Regions from separate parts of the Kocuria sp. CPCC 205258 genome, predicted to be linked through region 3. Evidence: riboswitches for the same ligand, from Rfam matches in the RefSeq annotation. Region 3 holds a riboswitch; each other region holds the start of a gene.
What was found. A riboswitch is a leader RNA that binds a small molecule or an ion and turns the genes downstream of it on or off. The one in region 3 is predicted to bind S-adenosylmethionine.

Region 1 (2,226 bases), on a different contig from region 3:
GGACTACGGCCTCGAGTGAGCACCCCGCGGGTCCCACCGGCGCTCCGGACGTCACCGTCCTCCGGCACGACGGAGGCCGCAGCCCGACGGGCTGCGGCCTCCGTGCGCTCCTGTCCGCCGGCTATGCCGACATCGGGAGGGACGAGGGGTGGAGCTTGAAGAACGGGTGCCGTCCGGTCGCCGCGAGGGCTCCGGGAACGAGGAGCTGGCGGTACTTGGCGCACCATTGCGCCGTACCCTCCGTGTGCTCCGCCGCGGCGGCCAGGTCGTCGGCCTCGGGGCTCAGGTACTCCTGCACGTCCCCGTCGGTCGACGTGAGACGGACGAGGTGCAGATCGGGGAGGGCGGTGACGGTCACGTCGATCCACTCCTCGCGCTGGTCGGTGGTGATGGCTGTTCTTTCTTCGGACATGGTCATGTTTTCTCCTGACGTTCTTGCAGGCATCCGATGGCGTTGCCCGCCGCTTCGTCATCCGATCCACCCGGGAACATCGGGTTGGCGCGCAGCGGGTCGGAGCCCCTCCACGGTTCCGCCGGGGATCGTCGATCTCCGGCCGAGGGCGTGGACGCCGCATCTCGAGAAGCAGGTTCAGGCTACCCCGCGGCACCGACACCACGACAAGCGAGTCGTGAGTTGTGTCACTGAAACGTAATGCGCGGGGTCGTCGCCTGCGCCGTCCCCGGTCCTACGGGACCCATTCCAGCGCAACGATGTGTCGTCGAGATGTCCGGGCGGTGACACCCCGGGGAAGGCCTGTGCACAGGAGGGGGGCACCGGATCCGGCCGGGGCGCCGCACCGGACACGGTTCGGCCGATGTGGTTCAATGGGGAGAGCTTCAAGAGACCCGGTCGGCAAGCTCCGACTTGACCGGGCACCAACCCCATGTTCACGGGTGGTTCGGATGACGAAGCGGCTCGCATCGCCGCAGCAGCGGTACCCGGTGCGAGCAAGAGCGCACGAAGGATCCCGGTCATGTCCGACCCCCGCCACTCGGCCGCCCGCACGGGCGCGTATCCCCAGCCCTCCCTCGCCGTCCCGGCCACCGGGGACGGAGCCCGCCGCGGCCCCGCGCCGAGCGTCCCGGCGATCAGCGTCTCCGCCATGAGCGTCGAGGACTACGCCCGCGTGGTGCAGGTCCGCACCGAGTTCGTGGACTTCCTGCTGGCTCCGGCCCGCGGGGAGCTCGCCGCCGCGGCCTGAGGCCCGCCGCCGTGGACCTCCTCCTGGACCGTTCCGTGCTGCTGGGGGTGCGCACCCCGGAGCGCTGCCCCGAGCTGGCCGAGGCCCTGCGCCGGCACGGACACCGGCGGCTGTTCCTGCCCGCCACGGTGCTCGGGGAGCTGCTCGCCGAGCGGCCCGACGAGACGCTGTGGGCGGAGCAGCTCGAGCTGCGCTTCCCGGGCCGGGTGCTCCCCGCGGACGCCGCCGTGGCCCGGGCGTGGGGAGCGCTGGCCGCGACGGGGGCGGCCGACCCGCTCGCCGGGCTCACCGCGGCCACGGCCCTGGTGCACGGGCTGACCGTGCTGACCGCGGAGCCGGAGCGGTACGCCGGCACCGGGGCGCCCGTGCTGGACGCGTCCCCCGCCCGCCGGTAGCCCTCAGACGGCCCGGCGGTGCCGCCGGCCCCGCCCCTGCCCCTGGGCCGAGAGCGCCACGGCGCGCTCGTAGTGCTCGAGCAGCTGCCCGACCAGCACGTCCCACGTCCGGCCCTGGACCGCCGCGTGCGCCGCGACGCCGAACGCGGCCCGCTTCGCCTCGTCGCCCAGGAGATCCGCCACGTGCCCGCGCAGCGCCCCGAGGTCGCCCGGGGGATAGAGCCAGCCGGTGCGGGACCGGTCCACGAGGTCGAGGGGCCCACCCCGGCCGGTCGCGACCACCGGCACCCCCGAGGCCATGGCCTCCTGGATCGTCTGGCAGAACGTCTCGAACTCGCCGGGGTGGACGAACACGTCGAAGGACGCCATGATGCGCGCCAGGTCGGCGCCGCTGCGGCGCCCGGTGAAGTGGGCCTGCGGGAGCCGGCGGCGCAGGGCGTCCTCCTCCGGGCCCGAGCCCACGACCACCAGACGGGTGCCGGGCAGGTCCGCGACCGCGGAGAGGTCCTCGACCTGCTTCTCCGGGGCGATCCGGCCCACGTAGCCGACGATCCGCCGGCCGCCGCCGACCTCCTCCCGCCACCGCTCGTCCCGGTGCCGGGGGGAGAAGCGGGTGGTGTCCACCCCGC
Region 2 (2,226 bases), 360 kb from region 3:
GCGATCCCGCGGAGGCCGCCGAGGCCCGGCGCCACACCCGCGTGGCCGCGTCCATGGTCCTGGACTGGGAGCCGGTGCGCGCCCTCCACCGCGAGACCACCCGGGCGCTCGTGCACGCGGCGCAGCACTGCGGCGACGGCGCGGTCCGCACCCAGGGGCATGTGCTGCGCGTCGAGGACCTGCTGAGCACCCTCGCGGTGGAGGCCACGGTGCACCACCTGGACCTGATCCAGCACCTGGACGGCTCCCCGGGTCCCGCCGTGGACGGGCTCGCCGAGGTCCGCCGGGTCCTCACCGACCTGTGGGAGCGGGAACCGCTCGAGCACTGGAGCGACGAGCACTTCGCCCGCGTGGGCACCGGCCGGGCGGAGCTGACCGCCCAGGAGCGTGCGGAGCTGGGCGCGCACGCGGACCTCCTGCCGCTCTTCTCCTGACCTTCCCCCCTCCGCGAGGTCGCCGACACGTGCAATCTCGCGGAGGAAGAAGGAGGGGGAACGGGTTCCGTGCCAGGCTGGGGGCATGAGCCGCAACGACCCCGCCGTCATCGACCGCCTCATGACCCGGCCCGGCCGGTGGGCCGTGGTGGGGCTGACCGGCAACACGGCCCGTCCGGCGCACTCGGTGGCGAAGCGGATCCGGGACGACCTCGGCATGACGATCGTCCCGGTCAACCCGAAGGGCGAGCCGGTGCACGGCGAGCCCGGCCGTCGCACGCTCGCCGAGGTCCCGGGGCCGATCGACGTGGTGGACTGCTTCGTGAACTCCCGCCGCGTCGGCGCGGTGGTGGACCAGGCCATCGCCGTGGGCGCCGCCGCGGTGTGGCTGCAGCTGGGCGTCGTGGACGAGGCCGCCGCCGCCCGGGCGGAGCGGGCCGGCCTCGACGTGGTCATGGACACCTGCCCCCTGATCGAGCTCCGGTCCCTGCTCCGGCGGGGCTGGACCCTGGACCCGGGCCGGACCCCGCCGCTCGCCCCGCCCGGCTGAACGACCCGGCTGAGCGACCCGGCGGAGCCGCCCGTACCGGATCGGCACCGTCCCGCCGCCGGCCGGGACGGTCCCCGTGCGGCGGGACCGCACGGGGGTTGCACCCGGTCAGGGGCCACCCGCTAAGCTGTCCCCCGACGACGATGACGAGTCCCGACACGAAGCTCTGGCTGGTCGGGCGGCAACCCTCTCCCGTAGCGGGGTGCCCCAGATGAACATCGGGCCGCGGTGCACGTGCTCCGCGGCAAGTACGGCGCCCACCAGTGCGTCGGACCCGCGGGCAGGTCTCCACGACGCACGGGCGCGGGTCGGCATCGACCCGGGAGGAACACCCCATGAGCAAGCGCATCGCCCTGAACGCCTTCGACATGACCTGCGTGGGCCACCAGGCCCCCGGTCTGTGGAAGCACCCCCGCTCCCGGGCGGACGAGTACAACACGATCGAGTACTGGACGGACGTCGCCCAGGTCCTGGAGAAGGGGCTCTTCGACGCGCTGTTCCTCGCGGACGTCGTCGGGTACTACGACGTCTACCAGAACTCCGCGGCCCCGGTGATCCGGGACGCCACCCAGATCCCGGTCAACGACCCCTTCATGCAGATCTCCGCGATGGCGGCCGTGACGAAGCACCTCGGCTTCGGCGTGACGAGCGCGATCACCTACGAGCAGCCGTACCCGCTCGCCCGGAAGTTCGCGACCCTCGACCACCTCACGAAGGGCCGGATGGGCTTCAACGTGGTGACGTCCTACCTGAAGTCCGCCGCCGAGAACCACGGGCTGACGGAGCAGATCTCCCACGACGAGCGCTACGAGATCGCCGAGGAGTTCATGGAGGTCTGCTACAAGCTCTGGGAGGGCTCCTGGGAGGACGGCGCGGTCCGGCGCGACCGGGTCAACGGGGTCTTCGCCGACCCGGCGCTCGTCCACCCCATCCAGCACCACGGCAGGTACTTCGACGTCCCCGGCATCGGGCTGACCGAGCCGTCCCCGCAGCGCACGCCGCTGATCTTCCAGGCCGGGGCCTCCTCCCGCGGGCGGGCGTTCGCCGGCCGCCACGCGGAGGCGGTGTTCGTGGGCGGCATCCGCCCGGACCTGACCCGGGTGGTGACCGACAAGCTGCGCGACGAGGCGGAGGCCAGCGGCCGGAACCGGGACGACCTCAAGATCTTCGCCATGCTGCACGTGATCGTCGACGAGACCGACGCGAAGGCCGAGCAGAAGCGCCGCGACTACGAGCGGTACG
Region 3 (2,226 bases):
ACCCCGAGGCCCCGCCGGACGGCGAGGTGCCCAGCTGCGCCGAGGGCGGGGTCTTCGGCATGCTCCCCGCCACCGTCGGCGCGGTCATGGTCACCGAGGCCGTCAAGCTCGTCACCGGCACCGGGGAGCCCCTGCTCGGCCGGGTGCTGCTGCACGACGCGCTGGCGATGACCTGGCGCGAGATGCGGCTCACCCCGGATCCCGACGCCGCCCCGGTCACCGCGGTGGCCCAGCCCGCCGCGGTCTGCGCGCTGCCCGGCGCGGACGCCTCCGAGACCGTCGGGGCGGCCGAGCTGGCCCGGCTGCTCGAGCGCCGGGAGCGCGGGGAGGCGTCCTTCGCCCTGGTGGACGTGCGCGAGGATTGGGAGCGGGAGCTCGTGGCCATCGACGGCGCCGTGCCCGTCCCGCTGCAGGAGATCCTCGACCGCGGCGCGGACGCCCTGCCCCCGGAGGCCCGTGGCACGGACCTCGTGCTGCACTGCAAGGCCGGGGCCCGCTCCGCGACCGCGCTCGCCGCGCTACGCTCCTTCTACGCCGGGCGGGAGGAGCGGGTCCGCCACCTCGAGGGCGGGGTGCTCGCCTGGGCGGCACAGGTGGACCCGGACCAGCCGGTCTACTGACCCGGTCTCCTGCGGCACACCGCTACACCACCGCGGAGGACGTGACCTTCTGTGACGCCGTCGTGACACTCCATGACGTGCGCCCGTCATCCGGTTGGCCCCGGACCGGGCGGTCTGATGCCATGGCAAGCGCCCCATTCAGAGCGGCTGAGAGATCTGGCTCGACGACGCCGCAGCAACCCGCCCTCCACCGGGGTCAGGGTGCTAATGCCAGAACCGATGGAGATCCCGGATCTGCAGTCGGTCCGTGACGTCAGCCTCCGGCGCTGACGCCACCGGGCCCGCCCCCGGCGCGACCGGCCGACCGGCAATCCTCGGTGCGACCGAGAGGACCACCGCATGACCCCGAGCACGGTCGAGGAGACCACCGCCCATCCCCGCGCCGGCACGGACCTCGCCGCCGGCCTGCCCGGGGACTACTCCGGGCTGCGGGAGCACTTCCGGCCGCTGTTCGCGGAGATCGCCGCCGGCGCCCTGGACCGGGACCTCCGGCGCGCGCTGCCCTACGCGGAGGTCGGCCGGCTGGACCGGGCCGGGTTCGGCGCCCTGCGCGTCCCGGCGGCCCACGGCGGCCCCGGGGTCAGCCTCGAGGACTTCACCCGGCTGCTGGTCGACCTGGCCGAGGCCGACTCCAACATCGCCCACCTCTACCGCTCCCACCACGGCTTCGTGGAGTCCCTGCGCTTCCTGCCCCGCGAGCTCCAGGAGGTCTGGTACCCGCGGGTGCTGGCCGGGGCCACCGTCGGCAACGCCTCCACGGAGAAGGGCGGCAACGCGCTGGGCACCCTGAACACCGTGCTGAGCCGGACCCCCGAGGGCTGGGAGCTCACCGGCCGGAAGTTCTACGCCACCGGCTCCGTCTTCTGCGACTACACCCGCGTCTCGGCCGCCCTGGACGGCCGCGACGGGCGGCGCTTCGCCGTCGTCGCCACGGACGCCGAGGGTGTGACGCTCGAGGACGACTGGGACGGCTTCGGGCAGAAGCTCACCGGCACCGGCACCGCGGTCTTCGACCGGGTGCGTGTCCCGGAGGACGCCGTGCTGGACCGCACCGCCGGCAGCGCGGAGGCCGTCCACGAGGCCGCCTTCTTCCAGATCGTGCTGCTGGCCGTGCTGGCCGGCATCGCGCGGGCGGCCCGGAGGGACGCGGTGGAGACCATCGCCGGACGCCGGCGGACCTTCAACACCGGGCTCGGCCTGCCGTTCCGCGACGACCCGCTGATCCAGGAGGCCACCGGACGGATCTCCGCCAAGGCCTTCGCCGCCGAGGCCACCGTCCTGCACGCCGCCCGCGCCCTGGACGCCGGGATCGCCGCCGCCGCAGCGGCCGGCGCCGACCGGCCGGAGTTCACCGGGGCCCTCCCGGCGGCGCTGCACGAGTCCGAGATCGCCGTGGAGCACGCCCAGGTCACCGTGCCGGAGCTGGCGCTCGGCGCGGCCCAGGACCTGTTCCTCACCGTGGGCGCCTCCGCCACGTCCACGGCCAAGGGCCTGGACCGGCACTGGCGCAACGCCCAGACCGTGGCCACCCACAACCCGATCGCCTTCCGCGCCCGAGCCCTCGGCGACTACCTCATCAACGGCACCCTGCCGGAGGGCCTGAACG

Region 1: linked by a shared signal. The riboswitch ahead of RF644_RS10900 (hypothetical protein) and the one ahead of RF644_RS03130 (acyl-CoA dehydrogenase family protein) in region 3 are both predicted to bind S-adenosylmethionine.
Region 2: linked by a shared signal. The riboswitch ahead of RF644_RS01480 (LLM class flavin-dependent oxidoreductase) and the one ahead of RF644_RS03130 (acyl-CoA dehydrogenase family protein) in region 3 are both predicted to bind S-adenosylmethionine.

The regions. Positions count from the first base shown of each region.
Region 1 covers NZ_JAVKPS010000005.1:181,917-184,142, reverse strand. The annotation lists gene RF644_RS10910 (hypothetical protein) at 1-19, shown strand, start outside; gene RF644_RS10905 (hypothetical protein) at 122-418, opposite strand; SAM riboswitch class IV at 836-961, shown strand; gene RF644_RS10900 (hypothetical protein) at 975-1,202, shown strand; gene RF644_RS10895 (PIN domain-containing protein) at 1,214-1,597, shown strand; gene RF644_RS10890 (glycosyltransferase family 1 protein) at 1,601-2,226, opposite strand, start outside.
Region 2 covers NZ_JAVKPS010000001.1:318,711-320,936, reverse strand. The annotation lists gene RF644_RS01490 (maleylpyruvate isomerase N-terminal domain-containing protein) at 1-434, shown strand, start outside; gene RF644_RS01485 (CoA-binding protein) at 520-984, shown strand; SAM riboswitch class IV at 1,127-1,241, shown strand; gene RF644_RS01480 (LLM class flavin-dependent oxidoreductase) at 1,320-2,226, shown strand, end outside.
Region 3 covers NZ_JAVKPS010000001.1:673,849-676,074, reverse strand. The annotation lists gene moeB (molybdopterin-synthase adenylyltransferase MoeB) at 1-620, shown strand, start outside; SAM riboswitch class I at 752-846, shown strand; gene RF644_RS03130 (acyl-CoA dehydrogenase family protein) at 960-2,226, shown strand, end outside.